2 regions of the Mycobacterium sp. DL genome follow, and region 1 is predicted to be linked to the other one. Evidence: riboswitches for the same ligand, from Rfam matches in the RefSeq annotation. Region 1 holds a riboswitch; the other holds the start of a gene.

What was found. Region 1 has a riboswitch for thiamine pyrophosphate ahead of thiO (glycine oxidase ThiO). Riboswitches for the same ligand answer to the same signal wherever they lie in the genome.
Region 2: linked by a shared signal. The riboswitch ahead of ABDC78_RS28730 (ECF transporter S component) and the one ahead of thiO (glycine oxidase ThiO) in region 1 are both predicted to bind thiamine pyrophosphate.

The regions. Positions count from the first base shown of each region.
Region 1 is NZ_CP155796.1:626,880-636,065, reverse strand. Features, by position in the region: gene ABDC78_RS03030 (M28 family peptidase) at 1-443, opposite strand, end outside; gene ABDC78_RS03025 (M28 family metallopeptidase) at 440-1,954, opposite strand; gene ABDC78_RS03020 (alpha/beta fold hydrolase) at 1,964-2,863, opposite strand; gene ABDC78_RS03015 (ABC transporter permease) at 2,882-3,619, opposite strand; gene ABDC78_RS03010 (ATP-binding cassette domain-containing protein) at 3,616-4,521, opposite strand; gene ABDC78_RS03005 (SGNH/GDSL hydrolase family protein) at 4,518-5,294, opposite strand; gene ABDC78_RS03000 (thiazole synthase) at 5,317-6,075, opposite strand; gene thiS (sulfur carrier protein ThiS) at 6,077-6,274, opposite strand; gene thiO (glycine oxidase ThiO) at 6,271-7,302, opposite strand; TPP riboswitch at 7,292-7,401, opposite strand; gene thiE (thiamine phosphate synthase) at 7,439-8,113, shown strand; gene ABDC78_RS02980 (NUDIX hydrolase) at 8,097-8,588, opposite strand; gene glnX (protein kinase G-activating protein GlnX) at 8,744-9,186, shown strand, end outside.
Region 2 is NZ_CP155796.1:6,024,930-6,034,115, reverse strand. Features, by position in the region: gene ampC (class C beta-lactamase) at 1-737, shown strand, start outside; gene ABDC78_RS28745 (PHB depolymerase family esterase) at 730-1,770, shown strand; gene ABDC78_RS28740 (energy-coupling factor transporter transmembrane component T) at 1,780-2,565, opposite strand; gene ABDC78_RS28735 (ATP-binding cassette domain-containing protein) at 2,562-4,025, opposite strand; gene ABDC78_RS28730 (ECF transporter S component) at 4,022-4,633, opposite strand; TPP riboswitch at 4,755-4,865, opposite strand; gene ABDC78_RS28725 (hypothetical protein) at 4,899-5,471, opposite strand; gene ABDC78_RS28720 (SDR family NAD(P)-dependent oxidoreductase) at 5,495-6,184, shown strand; gene ABDC78_RS28715 (nitroreductase family deazaflavin-dependent oxidoreductase) at 6,193-6,615, opposite strand; gene ABDC78_RS28710 (GlxA family transcriptional regulator) at 6,770-7,804, shown strand; gene ABDC78_RS28705 (DJ-1/PfpI family protein) at 7,754-8,755, opposite strand; gene ABDC78_RS28700 (DUF1097 domain-containing protein) at 8,997-9,186, shown strand, end outside.

The sequences.
Region 1 (9,186 bases):
GAGACGTTGCCGTAGTCGGCCGCCGCACACCCGGCAGGGGCACGCGGCCGCAGCGTCACCGCCCGTAGACCCCTCGGCGGCGTGGTGATCAGCAGGGACGCCTGCTCCACCCGGTGATCACGGCCCGCGACCGTGAGCACCGGCTCGCCTCCCCGGGACCCCGAGAGCCGTTCGAACTCCGGCGTCTGAACATCAAAACCCTTGTCGCGCAGACGTTGCGCCACATAGTCCACGCTGGCTTGGTATCCGGGGGAGCCGTCTGCCCGGTTGTCGTCGTGCGCATCGGCGATCTTCTGCAACTCCACGAGGTGGCCGTAGACGCCGTCGACGGTCACCCTGTCTGCCAGTTCCGGCCCGAGGTCCGGAGCAGCCGGAGTCGGCGAGCAGGACACCGCGGCCGCCACCGCGGAAACCGCGACGGCCGCTGCCCACCTCACCCTCACTGCTCGGTCAGTTGATGACGGGTGCGGTCATCGCGGACCGGTAACCCGTTGCGGCCACTCTGGTCCTGGGCGTACAACCCGACCGAGTAGGCCACACCGCCGCCGTGGATCTCCATCGACGTGCGGTCGATCCGGTCCAGGGTGTCGGTCGGTTGGTGGTAGTTCGGGTCGAATGGCTCACCGGCCTGCCCGCCCCACTTCTCGGCCTGTTCGGCGGACATCTCCTCCCCCGCGCCCGAGAACAGCCCTCCCGCAGGCACTCCCGACTTGGTGAAGGCGTCGTAGTCGGACCTGCCGTCGAACGAGGTGTCTTCGGCGGGTTTGCCGGCCCCGTCGAGGTAGGCCATCAGGGTCCGCTCGATGCCTGCCGCACCCTCCGGAACCCGCGGAGGCCCCACGCGCGGGTCGGGCAGCGTGGACTGGTTCCCGTCGTAGGCGAAGTACCCGGGGTTCGGGGACCCGATCATGTCGAAGTTGAGGTAGAGCGCGATGTCCTTGAGCGCCTCGACGTCCAGCGACCCGACGTAATCGTTGGAGCCGAGCAGACCGTTCTCCTCGGCGCCCCAGAATCCGAACCTGACGGCGTTGTTGATCTCGGGCGAACTCCCCAGTTGCAGCGCGGTTTCCAGCACTCCCGCGACACCGGAGGCATTGTCGTTGATGCCGGGACCCTCGGTCACGCTGTCGAGGTGTGCGCCGACCATGACGACGTCCGCGGTGGAGCCCGTGGTGGTCTGCGCGATGACGTTGCGGGTCTTCTCCACGCGGACACCGGCGTTCAGCCGGATCGCCACCGGAGCGCCCGGCTGCCCGCGCAACTGTTCCCCGGCCACCTTGGTGACGCTGATGACCGGCACCTGCACGTCTGTGGAGTCACCGAGGGTGCCGCCCATCTCGTCACCGTCCTCGTTGTTCGCCACGATCACGGCGACCGCCCCGCGCTCGGCGGCCACGGCCTGTTTTGTGCCGAACGGACACGAGCCACGATCCACCAGCACCACAGCGCCCTCGACCGCCAGACCGTCGTAGTCGTCGGCCGTGCAGCCCGGAGTGTCCTCGGCACGCGCCGGCACCAGGGGTCCGGAAACGCCGTCACCCTCTGTCCCGATGGTGTACTCCAGTGGTCGGGCGGTCACCGGATCGCCCGCCACCGTCAACGCCGGCTCGTCCGCCCACGGCAACCGAACGTCGAACTCGGGGGTCTGGACGTCGAAACCCTTGTCTCGCAGCGCATTGGCAACGTAGTCGACGCTGGCGTCATACCCCGGGGTCCCGAGCGCGCGGTTTCCGCCGTTGGCGTCGGCGATCTCCTGGAAACGGGAAAGGTGTGCCATCGTCGCGTCGACGGTGACGCTCTGGCGCAGCCCGTCTGCGAATTCGGCCGCAGCCGCCGGGTCCGCTTCGCGGTTCGCCTCCGGTTGCGCCGTCGGCGTGGCGTCCCGGCTGCAGCCGCCGATCGCGAGGACGGCGACGGCCAGCACCGCCGTGAATCTCCGTTGAGTGCGCGTCACGCCACCACGTTAGCGCGAGTCCAGATGGTCCAGGATCGCGTCGGCGGCGACCTGCGGCTGTTCGATCTGCAGAAAATGCCCCGCCGACGGGAGGACCAACACCCGGCTGCCCGGTGGCAGCTGGGTGTCTACCTGCTCGGCGTAGGCCGCCATCATCGCGCCGTCCTGTGCGCCCTGCAGGTGCAGGATGGGAGCCCGGGGCAGTTCGAAACGCCACTTGTGCAGCTCGGCGTAGCGCGGCGCGGGACGCCCGGGGCGGGCCAGCGCACGGTAGTAGCCGACAGCCGCCCGGCGATGGGCAGGGCTCGGCAGCGCGGCCAGCGCCTCGTTCAACGCGGCCTCGGTCGAGTAGCCGGCCGGTCCCCAGTCGCGCCACAGCCTCGGGATGATCCGGGGCAGCAGTCGCTCGGGCATGCCGGGGAGCTGGAAGAACATGATGTACCAGCTGTTGCGTAGCTGCCGCGGCATCATCGGCAACTGACGACCGATGGGGCCACGGGTCCGTCGCAGCGCGCCGACCGGAGGCACCGCCATCGAGATGTGCACGGCGAACGGTGACTCCGGATAGGCGGCGATGCCGTTGGCGGTGAACGCTCCCCAGTCGTGGCCGATCAGCACCGCGTCCGGCGGCGAACCGAGTTCTCGGTACACCGCCAGCGCGTCGTACATCAGCGCGCCGATGTGGTAGTCGCCGTCCGCGGCCGGACCTGTGGGCGCATATCCGCGCGAGAACGGAGCGACCACCCGCATGCCCCGCGCGGCCAGCATCGGGGCCAGCTTCGCCCAGCCCCACGCACTGTCGGGAAATCCGTGCAGGCACAGCACGAGCCGGCCGTCCGGGGGACCCCACGCCAGCGCCGTGACGTCCAGGTGCGGCAGTTTGAGCACAAGCGTCTGCGGTTCGGTCACTGCGGTCACAACCCTTCGTCAGGCATCCCGGCGGTTCACCACGACAACAGCCGCGACGAACACCGCAGCCACCACAGCAGCAAAATAGCCGAGCGACCCCGGCACGCCCCACGGCGGCACGTAGGTCGGGAACAACCACTGCACGTCGAGGAACCGGAAGGCGTTGGCGAACGGCAGGTACGGGCCGATCTGCGGACCTCGGCCCGGAAGGTTCGCCAGCAGCGGTTCGACCAGCAGCGGCCACAGCAGCAGCACGCTGACCGCCCCGGCGGTGTGGCGCAGCAGCGCCGCGACGCCGACGCCGAGTACAGCCGCCAGCGCTGCGTAGAGTCCGATCGCGGCGGTGGTGCCGACGGCGTCCGGGTCCAGGCCGACGCGCGCCACCACAAGCGATCCGAGGACCATGACCGTTGCGGTGACGGCGGAGAACACCGCCGCGACAACAGCTTTGGCGATGAGCAACAGGGTCCTGTTCGGGCTGGCCATGAACGAGGTGCGGATCATCCCGGTGCGGTACTCCCCCGTCACCGTCATCGCCGCGACGACCATCAGCACCGGCACCCCGAACACCGCGACGCCGAGCGCCGCGTCCGGTGCGGTCAGCGATTGGTAGTCGTATGCCGTGGCGGCCTGCAGTGCGGCGATACCGAAGCTCAGCAGCGCCGCGGCCGCCGCCGACCACAGCGGGGACCGCACCGTCGTCAGCTTGATCCGCTCGGCGTTCACCACGGCGGCCACGGTGGTCAGCGACGTCATCGGTGTCCGCCCCGGAACTCGGTGGCGTCGTCGGTCGACGACAGGTATGCCTGCTCGAGGGAGACCTGCACGGCGCTGAGTTCGTGCAGCACGATCGCGTGCTGCGCTGCAAGTTCGCCGACCGTGTCGGTGGTGGCCTCACGCACCGTCAGCGCGTCGGGCCCGTCGTCCACCGTGAGGCCGGCCGCGGTGAGTGCCTCGCGCAGTGCGGGCAACTGCGGGCTGCGCACCCTCACGGTGGCGCCGCCGGAGCGGCCGACGAACTCGCTGACCGTGGTGGAGGCGATCAGCTTTCCCCTGCCGATGACCACCAGTCGGTCGGCGGTGTTCGCCATCTCCGAGAGCAGGTGGCTCGACACCAGTACGGTGCGGCCTTCGCCTGCCAGCGTCCGCATCAGCGTGCGCACCCAGTGGATGCCCTCCGGGTCCAGGCCGTTGACCGGTTCGTCGAACAGCAGCACCGGAGGATCGCCGATCAGCGCCGCCGCGATGCCCAATCGCTGGCTCATGCCCAGCGACAACGTGCCCGCCCGGACCGACGCGACGGTGCTCAGGCCCACCATCTCGAGGACCTCGTCGACGCGACCCGCCGGGATGCGGTTGGTGGCCGCGATCCAGCGCAGGTGCCCGCGGATCGACCGGTTCGGGTGGACCTGCCGGGCGTCGAGCAGCGCGCCCACCTCACGCAGCGGATCGGTCAGCTGCCGGTAGGTCTTGCCGTTGATCGTCGCGGCACCCGAGGTCGGGTGGTCCAGGCCGAGGATCATCCGCATGGTGGTGGTCTTGCCGGCGCCGTTGGGGCCGAGGAACCCGGTCACCATTCCCGGCTCGATCGAGCACGTCAGCCCGTCGACTGCCGTGTTCGACCCGTAAGTTTTTGTCAGCTCGGATAATTCGATCATCTGCCGGCTGCGGCGACGACCAGTTCGGCGACCGCACGCATTCCTTCCGCGTTCGGGTGCAGCGGAGCGGGTCGGCGCGGCACCGGCAGACCGAACCGGGTGGTCCAGGGCTGGGCCGACCACGCGTGGTGGTCGCGACTGGCGTCCGCAGCGCGCACCACCGCACAACCGGTCGCCTCGGCGGCCTCGGCGGTCAGGCGTTGCAGGGTGGCCGCCATCCGCCGACCCAGTGCTACCTCGGCGTCACGCAGCGGAGGCGCCGGAGTACCGGCCGGCGGCAGCAACGTGAGGTAGTCGACGAACAGCACGGCAGCGTCGGGGGCGCGGCGGCGCAGCGTGCGCCCGACCTCGACCAGCGACTCGCCGACCTCGACCAGGGCACGGTCGCGCGCCGCCGGATCGAGGAGCTCACGCAGCTTCGCTCCGAGGAACGGTATCGACCGCGCCGGCCGGGGCAGTCCGGCCGCGAACAGCATCGGCACATATCCGATGTCGTTTCCGCCGATCGTCACCGTCACCAGCGTCTCGCTGCCGTCGAGTGCATCCACCTGGGGTGGGGCGCTGCGCTGCGATTCGTGCAGCACGTGCGCGGTGGTCGCCCCCGAGTAGGTGACGTCGACGAGGTCCAGGCCGAGTGACGCCGCGACGAGGTGCGGATAGTTGGCGCCCGACCGGCCCGCGGGTCGCGGCGATCCGGGCACCCGCGGCTGGATCCCCGGTCCGGCCGCCATCGAACTTCCCAGGGCGACATAGCGCTTCGTACTCGGAGTCATCGGTTCTTCGCGCAAGCGCTCATCACAGGTCTGGACTGCTCGCCTGCGCCCAGAACCGCTTCGGGATCCGGCCCGCCTGCCTGGCCAGGTAACCGCCCTTGACGGCGGCCGCCATCGCCGCGGCCATCACGGCCGGATCGGCGGCCCGGGTCACCGCGGTGGCCAGCAGCACCGCGTCGCAACCCAGCTCCATCGCCAGAGCGGCATCACTGGCGGTGCCGATACCGGCGTCGAGGATCACCGGCACCGACGCCTGCTCGACGATCATCTCGATGTTGTGCGGATTGGCGATGCCCAGTCCGGTGCCGATCGGCGACCCGAGCGGCATGACCGCGGCGCAGCCGGCGGCTTCCAGGCGGCGGGCGAGGATCGGATCGTCATTGGTGTAGGGCAGCACGGTGAATCCGTCGTCGACCAGTTGCTCTGCCGCCCTGACCAATTCGACGCCGTCCGGGAGCAGCGTCCGTTCGTCGGCGATGACCTCGAGCTTGACCCAGTTGGTCTGCAGCGCTTCGCGGGCCAGCTGGGCGGTCATCACCGCTTCCGCCGCCCCACGGCAACCGGCGGTGTTCGGCAGCGGGGTGATGCCGATCCGGGCCAGCAACTCGAGCACGCCGGTGCCGCCCTCTGCGTCGACCCGGCGCATCGCCACGGTGGTCAGCTCGGTCTCCGAGGCGATCAACGCCGCCTCCAGCACCGCGAGGTTGGCCGCGCCGCCGGTGCCCAGGATCAACCGTGATCCGAACTCCCGACCCGCGATACTCAGCTTTCCGGTTGACACTTCAGCCACCCTGCACCGCCGTCACCACTTCCACCTTTGCACCGTCAGCGAGCACGGTATGCCACTGTGACCGCGGGATCACCGACCAATTGACGGCAACGGCGATGCCCTTCTCCGGAATTCCGAGCCGGTCCAGTAGCCCCGCCACCGTCATGTGTTCGTCGACCTCCACCGCTTCGTCGTTCACCGTCAGCTTCATCGGGCCGATGCCCCTGCCATGTATGCGGTCTCGGGCAGCGGCTCGCCGCGGAGCTCGGCGGCGATCGCCTCGGCGGTCCACGGGGCCAGCAGGAAACCCGACCGTCCGTGGCCCGCTGCCACCAGGGTCCGCGCGTCGAGCCTGCCCACGAGGGGCAGGTTGTCGGTGGTCATCGGCCGCAGGCCGGCCGAACACTCGGCGAACTCGTACTCGCCCAGGCCGGGCAGCACCGCGCACGCGTCGTCGAGCAGTTCGCGCACCCCCGTCACCGCCGGTGCGGTGTCCCTGCCGTGCTCGTACTGCGTCGCGCCGACCACGACACCATCCTCCCTGGGGACCATGTACACCTGCCGTCCGTGCACCCGTGCCCGGATCACCCGCTGCGGCAACGGCATACACCCGCGGCGCCAGCGCAGTCGAAGCACCTCACCCTTCACCGGACGGATCGGCAGGCCCGGCCACAGGGAGGGCGCATCGATACCGTTGGCGATCACGGTGACGTCAGCGGAGTGGGTCTCGGTCAGGTCGCCGACCGCGGGCGCCCACTGCACTCCGAGCCGCTCACAGTGCGCGGCGAGCGCCTCGACCACAGCCCGGTTGTCCACCGCCAGCTCGGTCTCGGCGACGAAACCATGCCGAATCCCCTGGGCAAGAAGGGGTTCCACGTCGCGAGCGGCGTTGGTCAGCGTCACAGGATGCCCCTGAGCCGACAGCCACTCCCCGACGGTCTTCAGATCTGCGGCGTCGGCCCGGTCCACGGCGACGACGAGCGACTCGCGCGCGGTCACCACCTCGGGTGGCAGTCCGTCGAGGAAACCCTGCTTCCACAGCTCGAGTGACGCCAGCCCGAGCCGCAGCAGGCGCTCCTCGCCGGGCCATCCCTCGCTGTGGGGCGCCAGCATCCCGCCGGCGACCCACGACGCGCCGGGTTCGGCGCGGTGCACCCGGACGGCCCAGCCGTCCGCAGCGGCGCGACGCGCCACCGAAAGCCCGATGACGCCACCGCCGATGACGGCTAACGCTGGCATCGCTGCTCCCTTCGCCGGCATGACCCGGATCAGGTGTGACGGTAAGAGCGGCGCGCTCACTCTCAGTCCCCGTTGCCCGGGACTCCCGTGTGGTCGGCTACCAGCCTACGTCGGCACGGGGTTAGCGTTTCGTGGTGTGAGTGACTCCGCCACGCGGGCCAGGCTGCAGTCGGCCTCCCTGTACCTGTGCACCGACGCCCGCCGCGAGCGTGCCGACCTGGCCGAATTCGTCGACGCCGCGCTGGCGGGCGGCGTCGACATCATCCAGCTCAGGGACAAGGGATCACCCGGCGAGCAGCGGTTCGGCCCGCTGGAGGCACGGCAGGAGATCGAGGCGCTGGCCGTCATCGCCGACGCGGCCCGCCGCCACGGCGCGCTGCTGGCCGTCAACGACCGCGCCGACATCGCCCTGGCGGCCGGCGCCGACGTGCTGCACCTCGGCCAGGACGACCTCCCGCTGTCGGTCGCCCGCACCATCGTCGGGGACACGCTCGTCGGGCGGTCCACCCACGACGCCGACCAGATGACAGCCGCGTCGACAGAGCAGGTCGACTACTTCTGTGTCGGCCCGTGCTGGCCCACACCCACCAAGCCCGGCCGGGCGGCGGCGGGTCTCGACCTGGTCAGGGCAGCAGCTTCGGTCGGCACCGACAAGCCCTGGTTCGCCATCGGCGGAATCGACGCCGCCCGTGTCCCCGAAGTGCTGGCCGCCGGTGCCCGTCGGATCGTCGTGGTCCGCGCGATCACCGCGGCCGGCGATCCGAAGACCGCCGCCGAGCACCTGAAAGAGCTGCTCAGCTCTGGTGGTTGAACGTCAGCGGGATCGAGGCCGTCAGGTCGCGGAGCCGCTGCCAACTCGCGGCGAAGCCGGGGTGCAGCGGGAGATCGGCCACCTCGTCCTCGGCGACCCAGCGCAGTTCCGCGCTCTCCCGATTGGGAATCGTGTCCAGCAGTTCCTCGGCGTCGGCGATGACGGTGGTGTAGGTCCACCCGGTCACCTCGGCGGTGACCACCGTGGTGCGCACGGTCAGCTGGTCGGCGGGCAGTCCGGCCTCCTCGTGGGCCTCCCGCACCGCAGCCTGTTCGGGTGTCTCATGGCTGTCGCGCGCCCCGCCGGGCAGTCCCCAGGTTCCGCCCTGGTGGCTCCATATCGCCCGATGCTGCAGGAGCACCGCGGCCGATCCGTCGGGGCGGGGGGCCCGCAGCAGCAGTCCGGCCGCGCCGTGTCGGCCCCAGTAGGCGGCGCCGTTGGCCGAGACCACCCAACCGTCACCGTCGCCGCGCACGCGTTCAGGATAGGGAACAGATCCCGATATCGGGGAAGTCGCCGCCCGCGAATGCGCACACGTCGCACGGGAAACTCTTAGACTTCTTTCATAGAGTGTGGGTCAATCGGTACGAAGGCCGGGGAGATCGAGACCAAGATGGGGTCCGCGCAGACGTGACTGTGGAGTTGGCGCATCCGTCGACCGAGCCTCTCGCGTCCAGGTCACCCACCACCCCGGCGCATCCGCGTTGGTGGTTCCTGTGGACCACTCCCGGCCGCATCATGACGATCGGTTTTGTGTTGGCAGCGCTGGTGATCGGAAGCGCGTTCGCGACGTCGACGACGATCAACGACCGCCAGCAGGCGCTGACCACCGTCCTCAACCACACCGAGCCGCTGTCCTTCGCCGCCGGTCAGCTCTACACCACGCTGTCGGTCGCCGACGCCGCCGCGGCCACCGCGTTCATCGCCGGCGTCGAACCCCGGGCGGTGCGACAGCGCTACGAGCAGGCGATCACCGATGCGTCGGTCGCGGTGACGCGCGCGTCGAGCGGTCTGACCGACGAGCCGATGGTCCAACTGCTCGGACGCATCAACGCCAGGCTCGCGGTCTACAC
Region 2 (9,186 bases), 830 kb from region 1:
TGCAGTTCCCGACGGACGTCACCGATGACGCCCAGATGCAGACCTACTTCCAGCAGTGGACACCTGATGCCGCCCCCGGCGAACAACGCCGGTACTCCAACCCCAGCATCGGACTGCTCGGCCGCGTCACCGCGATCTCCATGAACAGCAGTTTCACCGACCTGCTCCAGGGCCAGGTCTTCCCGAGACTCGGGCTGAGCCGCAGCTACATCGAGGTGCCGCAGTCCCAGATCGACGGCTACGCCTGGGGTTACGACGCCGACGACGTACCGACCCGGGTGAGCCCCGGCGTTCTCGACGCCGAGGCCTACGGCGTGAAGTCCACCGCGGCGGACATGCTCCGTTTCGTCGAAGCGAACATCGCGCCCGGTGGCCTGGAGGCGCCGATGCGCGAAGCAGTCGAGGCAACGCACACCGGGTACTTCAAGGTCAACGACATGGTCCAGGGACTGGGCTGGGAACGGTACCCGTACCCGGTGAGCCTGGACCAGTTGTTGGCCGGAAATTCACCGGACATGGCGATGCAGTCGAACCCTGTGACGGTTCTGACCGGGCAACCTGCGGCGGGTCCCACGCTGTTCAACAAAACGGGGTCCACCAACGGTTTCGGCGCGTACGCCGCATTCGTGCCAGACCAGCGGATCGGCATCGTGATGCTCGCGAACAAGAACTTCCCCATCCCCGCCCGGATCACCGCCGCCCATGCTGTCCTGCAACAGCTTTCCACTGGTGTCTAGCGGATTCGAGGCTCCTCGCAGACGTCGGCGATGGCCGTGGATCGTCTCCGGAATCGTCGGCGTCCTGGTGAGCGTGGCGGGCGCCGCGACGGCAGCGTTCCAGTACGGCCTTCCCTGGTGGATGGGGGAGGGTGACCACAATCGCGTCTACGACGGCGATGCCGGATCGGTGCGCTATCAGGTCCACCTTCCGCCGCAGTACGACGGCACGACTGCGTTACCGGTGATCATGGCGATCCACGGGTGCGGAATGACCGGCTACGGCTGGAATTCCATGAAGTCCACCACCCAGTTCAACAGCCTGGCCGACCGCGAGGGCTTCATCGTCGTGTACCCGACGCAGCGGATGTTCCGTAGCGCGGTCAACTGCTGGAACTCGGCCGATCCCCGGGAGCAGCATCGCCACACCGGCGACCCCGCGTTGCTCGCCGGGGTGGCTGGGGAGGTGATCGAGGAGTTCAATGCCGATGCGGCCCAGGTGCACGTCGCCGGGGCATCCTCGGGTGCCGGTACCGCGCTGATCCTCGCCGCGACCTACCCCGATGTGTTCGCGACGGCGACGTCGGTCGCCGGGGGTGAGTACGGGTTGAACCAGGTGGATCCGGAGGACCCCGACGCCACGGCACCGCAGTACACCGCACGCCAGGCGTGGTCGCAGATGGGCGAGCGTGCCCGGCAGGTGCCGCTGCTGGTATTCCAGGGCGCCGACGATGACGTCGTTCCGCCCCTTGTCGGGGCACGTCTGGTCGAGCACTGGACTGCGGTCGGTGATCTTGTCGACGACGGCCTTCTGAATGACAGCCTGCCGCTCGTCGAGGAAACCGGCACGGTGCCGTCCGTTCCCGGCCGGCATGCGTATACCCACACGACTGTCACTGCGCCGGAGGGCAACTCGATTGTCGAGTCGTACTTCGTGCAGGAGATGGGGCACGCGTGGCCGGGCCCCGACAGCGACGGCTTGTACACCGATCGCGCCGGTCCCGACGCCAGCGCGATCGTGTGGGATTTCGCCGAGCGTCATCCGATGGCCTAGCGGGAAGCATCAGCGCCCGCCGATGAAGTGCCAGGTGCCGAACGCGATGGAGACGGAGACGGCGGCGGCTGCGATGCCCACCCCGGCGGCGATGAGGGCGAACTCCCGCAGCCCGAATGACGAGGGCCGCGCCCAGGTGCGGGTCGGATAGGCGCCGAAGCCCCGTGCCTCCATCGCGGTCGCAAGCTTGGATCCGCGCCGCAGCGCAAAGACCAGCAGTGCGAAGGCTTGACCGAGAAAACGTCGCAGTCGGGCGTGGTCGGCGACCCCGCGTGCTCTGCGCGCGTAGCCCAGGTACTGCCAATCCTGCTGTAACAGTCCGACAAGTCGCATTCCGGCCAGCGCTCCGACCACAAACCGGGCGGGCAGTTTGAGTGTCTGTCCCAAGCCATCGGCGAGTTCGGTCGGATCGACATCGACGAACAGCAGGACCGAGGGAAGCGCGATCGCCAAGACCCGCAGGAACATCGCGAGTGCGAGTTCGATGGATCCGTCGCTGACGTTGATCAGCAGGAAGTGCCAATGGACGGTACCGCGCACCTCGCCGTACAGCAGATTGGTCAGGGCCGTCAGCGCCGCCGCGACGGTGATCAGCGCGCCGCGAATCAGGAAGGCACGCAGACGAACTCCGAGCGCAATGAACAGCGGGATCTCCAACAGCAGCGCGGTGAGCGCGGAGACCCAATCGACGCTGAGCACCAGCGTCAGGGCGATGACTGCTGCGGTCGCCAGTTTGGCCACCGGGTTGATGCTGGGTCGAGCAGCATGGGGCGGGGCGGCGACGGCCGATGTCATCGAAGTTCGATCCGGTCGTCGGCCAGCAGTTCGACGAACTCGGCATCGTGGGTGACCGCGACCACGGCAGTGCCCTCGTCGGCGATCTCGGCCAGCAGGTTCAGGAGTTCGGACCAGGTACGGCGATCCTGCCCGAAGGTCGGTTCGTCGAGGACGATCAGGCCTGGTCGGGTCATCAGGACGGTCGCGACGGACAGTCGCCTCTTCTCGCCGCCGGAGAGCGTGTAGGGGCTTCTGTCTGCGAGGTGCGTCAGGCGCAGCCTGTCGAGCAGAGCGTCTCCGAGCGAGCTGATCTCGGCCTTGTCGCGTTGCAGCGCTTTCGGTCCGAGGGAGATCTCCTCGCGAACGGTGGCAGCCAGGAACTGATGCTCCGGATCCTGGAAGACGCTCGCGATGCGGGTGAGGAGTTCCTTGGACCGCCATCGAACGGGCTGACGATTCTTCGGCGACGGTGCGAAGTCCGGCTGTGCCTCGAGGGTGCCGCCTCGGGGTGGCAGCAGACCTCCCAGTGTGAGGGCCAACGTGGACTTTCCGGCACCATTGGGTCCGGTGACCGCCGTGACTCGCCCCCGGGCGATCGCGAAGTCGAGTCCGCCTCGCACCTGCGGCCCAGAGCGGTAACCCACCGACAAATCGGTTGCCGTCAACAACGGTTCCGACGCGGGCGCTGCGGTGCGGACGATGCGGGGGACGGGCGCGTCGGGCACCCAGATTCCGGACCGCACGAGATGGTCACGTTCCCGTCGAATCGTGTCCTCCGGCGCGCCGTCGGCGATGATGTCGCCATCGGGGCCGAGAACGATGACGCGGTCGATGACGGGAAGCCAGACCTTGGTGCGGTGTTCGACGACGACGACGGTGGTACCGGCGAGGTCAGCGGCGGCGGCCACGGCATTGCGGACCTCGATGACGCCGGTCGGGTCGAGGTTGGCGGTCGGCTCGTCGAGCAGAAGCAGACCGGGATTCATCGCGAGTACACCCGCCAGGGCCAGGCGTTGCTTCTGCCCGCCGGAAAGGTGGGCGGTGTCCTGCGGCAGCGGAAGCTCCAGGCCCACCGAGTGCAGCGCCTGGCGAACACGCGGCCAGATGTCCTCAAGTGGCACGCCGAAGTTCTCCATTCCGAACGCCACGTCGTCACCGACGCGGGACAGGATCACCTGGGAGTCCGGGTCTTGCAACACCATCCCGATCCGTGCTCGATTCTCGGCTGGACGCACCCCGTCGACGAGCAGGCGTCCGGACTCATGGCCTTCTTCGGAACCGCCGAGCAGCCCGGCCAGGCCCTGCAGCAGGGTCGACTTGCCCGACCCCGACGCCCCCAGCAGCAACACCCGTTCGCCGGGGTCGATGCGAAGGTCCAGATCGCTTACCGCCCAACGGTTCTGCCCGGCGTGCTGCCAGCCCCACCGGTGAGCCGTCACCGCAACCCCGTCGGTGGACGGAACCGATCTCGGGCTCATCGTGCGGCAGGACTCGCTACTCTGCCGGAGTCGAATCGACTGAGAGCGCCGGTCTTCGCCAGCCCGCGGACCACGAACCACGACAGCACGCCGGCGATGAGCGCACCGGAGACCACTGCCGACACCGTGAAGATGACGGCGAAAGCCGTTGTCGATCCGGGGTAGTAGATGATCAGCTCGTTGATGGCCAGCGCCACTCCGGCGACCGCGCCCGACAGGACGGCCACCGGCAGGTTCCAGCGTCGGTAGAGGAACACCGCAAAAACCAGTTCGGCGCCCAGGCCCTGAACCAGTCCCGATTCGATGGTCATGACACCCCACTGGTTGCCGACCAGCGCCGACACCGTGGCCGCCACCAGTTCGCCGTACAGGGCGGCGCCGGGCTTGCGGATGACCAGTGCGGTCAGCACGCCGGCGAACAGCCATCCACCGCCGACAAGTCCCTGCAGGCCGGGTAGTAGGGCGATCAACGGGGCGGAGAGGGGATTGGATGCGATGTTCCAGAAGACGAAGACGAGGCCGGCGGCCACCGCCAGCACGCTGGCGACCACGATGTCGACGACGCGCCAGCGCGTTGCGGGCCTGTGATCGGTGTTCTGCTCGTCCATGGGGACTCCTTGTGCATGGGGACGGCGATGCGCTGACAGCGCGGTCGGCGCGAAAGCTGGTGTTTTGAAGTGAATTTCGAGCAGCAACGAGCGCGGGCTCAGCTGGGTGGTACGTGAGGGGCACGTGTCACGTTCATCTCCCTACGCCGGCATTACCCGGTCAGGTTCGACGGTCGACAGCCGGTCAGCTGTCCTCTCAGCGCACTCGGTGTGCGCTCCCGTGTGGTTCTACGGCTCCCAAGCTAGCGCAGGCAGGTTTGTGGCGCTAGGCCGGGCGGGACTCATTCCGCGTCAACGTCCAGGACTGGCCGTCGGCGTCCTCGGTTGCCACGTAGTCGGCGGCGATGCGGGGAGCATCGCGAATGAGGAATGTTTCTTCCTGGGCCGCCCAGCGATCCCAATGCGGCCGATAGGTGTCACCGTCACGGTCCAGGGCCCGCTGCTTGCGGACATCGTCAGGAGTCTCGACCCAGATCCCGAGTTCCGCCAGTGGGCGGTGGGACGCGGCCAACGCCCCCACCCCTTCCACGATCAACCGCCGGTGAGGGTCGACGGTGTGCCATCCGTCGGGGGCGCCGGTGTCCCAGTTCCAGCGTCGCCAGCGTCCCGGAAGACCGGCGGCGCGCGGCGCCAGAAGTTCGGTACGAAGGTGCTCGATCGCCCAGTCCAACCCGTCCCAGCCGGGGTAGATGTCGTCGAGGCGCACCACGGAACTGGTGGGCCACACACGGTGAAGGTGTTCTGCCAGTGTCGATTTGCCGGAACCGGACCGGCCGTCGATGAGCACGGTGGACACGCCGGCGGACGCCACCTGGCGGGCTATTTCTTCGAGCCTCACATCCGGAAGCGTACGTTCGAGGCATGGCAGACCGAGTCCTCGACGGCGCATCGATCGTCGTGGTGGGGGCCAGCGGCGGCATCGGCCGCCGGATCGCGACACAACTCGCCGAACAGGGCGCCCGACTGACGCTGGTCGGCCGTGACATGAGCGCCCTTCGATCACTCGACATCGACGCGACCCTGCTGTCCGCGGATCTGCGCGACGCGGAGGCAGGCAGGTCGATCGTCGAGGCAGCCCTGGGCGCCGACGACCGGATCGACGGTGTGGTCAACGCAGCCGGAGTCGTCGCGTTCGGGTCCCTCGCCGACACCGACGACGCGGTGATCGAAGACTTGTTCCTCACCAATGTGCTGGGACCGCTGTGGCTGATGAGGGCTGCGCTCCCGGCGCTCACCGCGTCCCGTGGTTTCATCGCCAACATCAGCGCCGTGGTCGCCGAGCAGCCTCTTGCCGGCATGGCCGCTTATGCCGCGTCCAAGGCGGCCTTGACCGCCGCAGACCGCGCGCTGAGTCGTGAGCTGCGTGCCGCCGGTGTCACCGTGATCGACGCACGCCCGCCGCACACCGAGACCGGCCTCGCGGACCGCCCGATCGCCGGTACCGCGCCCAAACTCCGGGAAGGCCTGCAACCCGACGCCGTCGCAGAGCGCATCATCGCCGCCATCCGTGCCGGCGAGCGTGAGGTTCCCGCTGAGGCGTTCGGCGACTGACGTCCCGACTACTCCAGGACGAACACCGGGATCAGGCGATCGGTCTTGGTCTGATACTCGGCGTACGGCGGGTACGCCTGCACCGCGAGATCCCACCAGTGCGCGCGCTCCTCGCCGTCCACCTCGCGTGCGGTCAGTTCGACGATCGTCTCGCCGTCCTGCGCCGTCACCTGCGGGTGCGCCTTGACGTTGTGGTACCAGGAGGGGTGCTGCGGGTCGCCGCCCTTGGACGCGACCATCGCGTACTTGCCGTTCTCCTCCACGCGCATCAGCGGCACGTAGCGCTTCTTGCCGGACTTGGCGCCGGTGGTCGTGAACAGGACAACTGGACGGTCCATGATCTCGACGCCGTCGGTGGTTCCCTGTTCGAGAATGCGCGCGGTCTGTTCGCGGACCCAGTCCGTGGGGCTCAGTTCAGCTGGTTCAGTCACGGAGCGCGTAACACCGATGAGCGTCGACTTATTCCCGTGGCGACCACTTGTGCTGCAGATGTGACCGACTTCGACGATGGTTGGACTGTCCCCAGGTGCGCGAACGTGCCGTCTGACGGGCGCGCGGGGGCGATGGAAGGGCAGTTCAGGACACATGGCCGGCGATTCAGGACATGCGCAGAACGCCAGAACAGTGGTGTTCGCGTTATACGACAAGGTGACCCTGCAGGACGTCGCGGCACCGCTGGAGATCTTCGCCCGCGCGAACGACTTCGGGGCCGCCTACCGGGTGCTGCTGGCCTCCCCGACGGGAGCGGCGGTCGGCACAACGGCGTTCGCCTCGCTGAGCGTGGACGTCTCGCTGGCCGAGGTCCCCGACTCGATCGACACCCTGCTGGTGCCGGGCGGCGTCCCGGCCGAGTTCACCTTCACCCCCGGCCTGCACGACATCCCTGAAGAGCCGACACCCGATGCGGTCCCCGATGCGCTGGAGATGGTGCGCGTCCTCGCGCCGCGGGCGCGCCGGGTGGCCTCGGTGTGCACCGGCGCATTCGTTCTCGCCGCCCACGGACTGCTGGACGGCCGCCGGGCGACCACCCACTGGGCGCACTGCCAGGAACTTGCTCGCAACTATCCGAAGGTGAAGGTGGACCCGGACTCGCTGTTCGTCCAGGACGGCCGCTACATCACCGGCGCCGGCATCACCGCCGGCATCGACCTCGCGCTCGCCCTTGTGGAGAGCGACTACGGCCCGGCGGTGGCGCGCCGCGTCGCGCGGTGGATGGTCGTGTTCCTGCAGCGACCCGGTGGGCAGGCGCAGTTCAGTGTGTGGGCCGAATCGGCGTTCCCGGTCGTGGGTGGGCTGCGTGAGGTCGTGGATTCCGTCATCGCCGATCCCGGCGCCGACCACTCCATCGCCTCGTTGGCCACCCGCGCCGCGCTCAGCGAGCGGCATCTGGTGCGGATGTTCCGTGATCAGGTCGGGATGACACCGGCCAGATTCGTCGAGCAGGCCCGACTGGAAGCGGCCAAGGTCCTCCTCGCGACAGGAGACCACAGCCAGGACACCGTCGCCCGCCGCGCCGGGTTCGGAACCCCGGACACCATGCGACGCACATTCCGGCGCAACCTCGGTGTGTCACCCGGCGTGTACCGAAACCGCTTCCGCACCACGGGTATCCACCAGTAGACCGGTCGGCCGCAGCGGCAGCATGCGGTGCGCGGCGAGATGGTCACGGACTCGCGCGCCGTACCGCAGACCGCTGCGTCGGGCTGCCGCGTGAAACGACTCACCCGCGAGGACCAGGCCGACCGCGTTCTCGAGCCGAACGTCGTAGACGTACTGTCGCAGCGTCACGCCGGTCTGGGCTTTGAACAGTCGGGCGAGGTGTCGCGGACTCAGCCCGAGTTGGGCTGCCACGGCATCCAACTCGTAGTGCCCCGCGGGGTCGGCATTGACTGTTGCCATCAACCGTTCCAACCCAGGATGTTTGGGCCTAGGTGTCCGCGCGGCGACGGAGATCTGCGGATGGCCCTCCAGTCGCCTGCTGAGTACCACCATCTCCTTGGAGATCTGCTGTGCCATGTCCGGGCCGTGATCGTCGGCGACCAGAGCCAATGCCAGATCGATGCCGGCGGCGACACCGGCGGAGGTCCAGATCTCGCCGTCGCGGGTGTAGACCGATTCGCGCTCGATGATCGTCGACGGATGACGCGCGGCGAACGTGTCGAGGTGCCGCCAATGTGTGGTGGCGCGGCGACCGTCGAGCAGTCCCGCCGCACCGAGGGCGAACGAACCGGCGCAGATCGACGCGACGCGCCGTGCACCCCGAGCGTGCGTGCGGATCAGTTGTTGCAGCGGGCGCGGAACACCCTCGGCGACAAGGCCGTCCCCGCCGGGAACCAGGAGCGTGTCCACCCCCGACGCCAGCCGCGACGCCGGGGCCGCGTCGAAGGACAACCCCGATGAGCACCGAATCGTCCGGGATTCTCCACACGAGTAGAGCGCTACGGAGTAGGCGCAGCCCATCGTCCGGGCCACGTCGAAGACTTCCAGCGGGCCGGTGACGTCCAGCGTGCGCACGCCGTCGAACACCAGCACCGCGATCGTGCGATTCTGGTGTTCGACGTGGTGACACATGGCGCAAGCGTGGCCGAACGGACGGTCGGACGCAGGCCGATGTCCGGATTTTCGCCCCACGTGTCCGTGTTGGTCTGCCCGCCCGGGCGATGTCCTGTTCTGCCCGAGAGATGTCCATGCCGGCAGTCAGCGGTCAAGCCCCGGTAACCGATCGGAAACACGCCGGCCCCAACGTTGTTCACGGGTTCGACTCTCGATCTCGACGACACCTCTCGATCTCGACGACACAAGGTGGAACTGTATGGATTCTCGATCTGCGCTGACACTGAGCATCGGTGTGCTCGGTGGCGTGGCGGTGGCGTTCACCGCCACAGTGATCACCGTTCCGATATGGGTGGTGTTCCTGGCATGGGCCTCGTTCTTCTTCGTCGGTGGCGGACCCGCCGGCTGGCTGCGGTCGGTGGCGTCGAATCTGGTGGGTGTGGCGATTG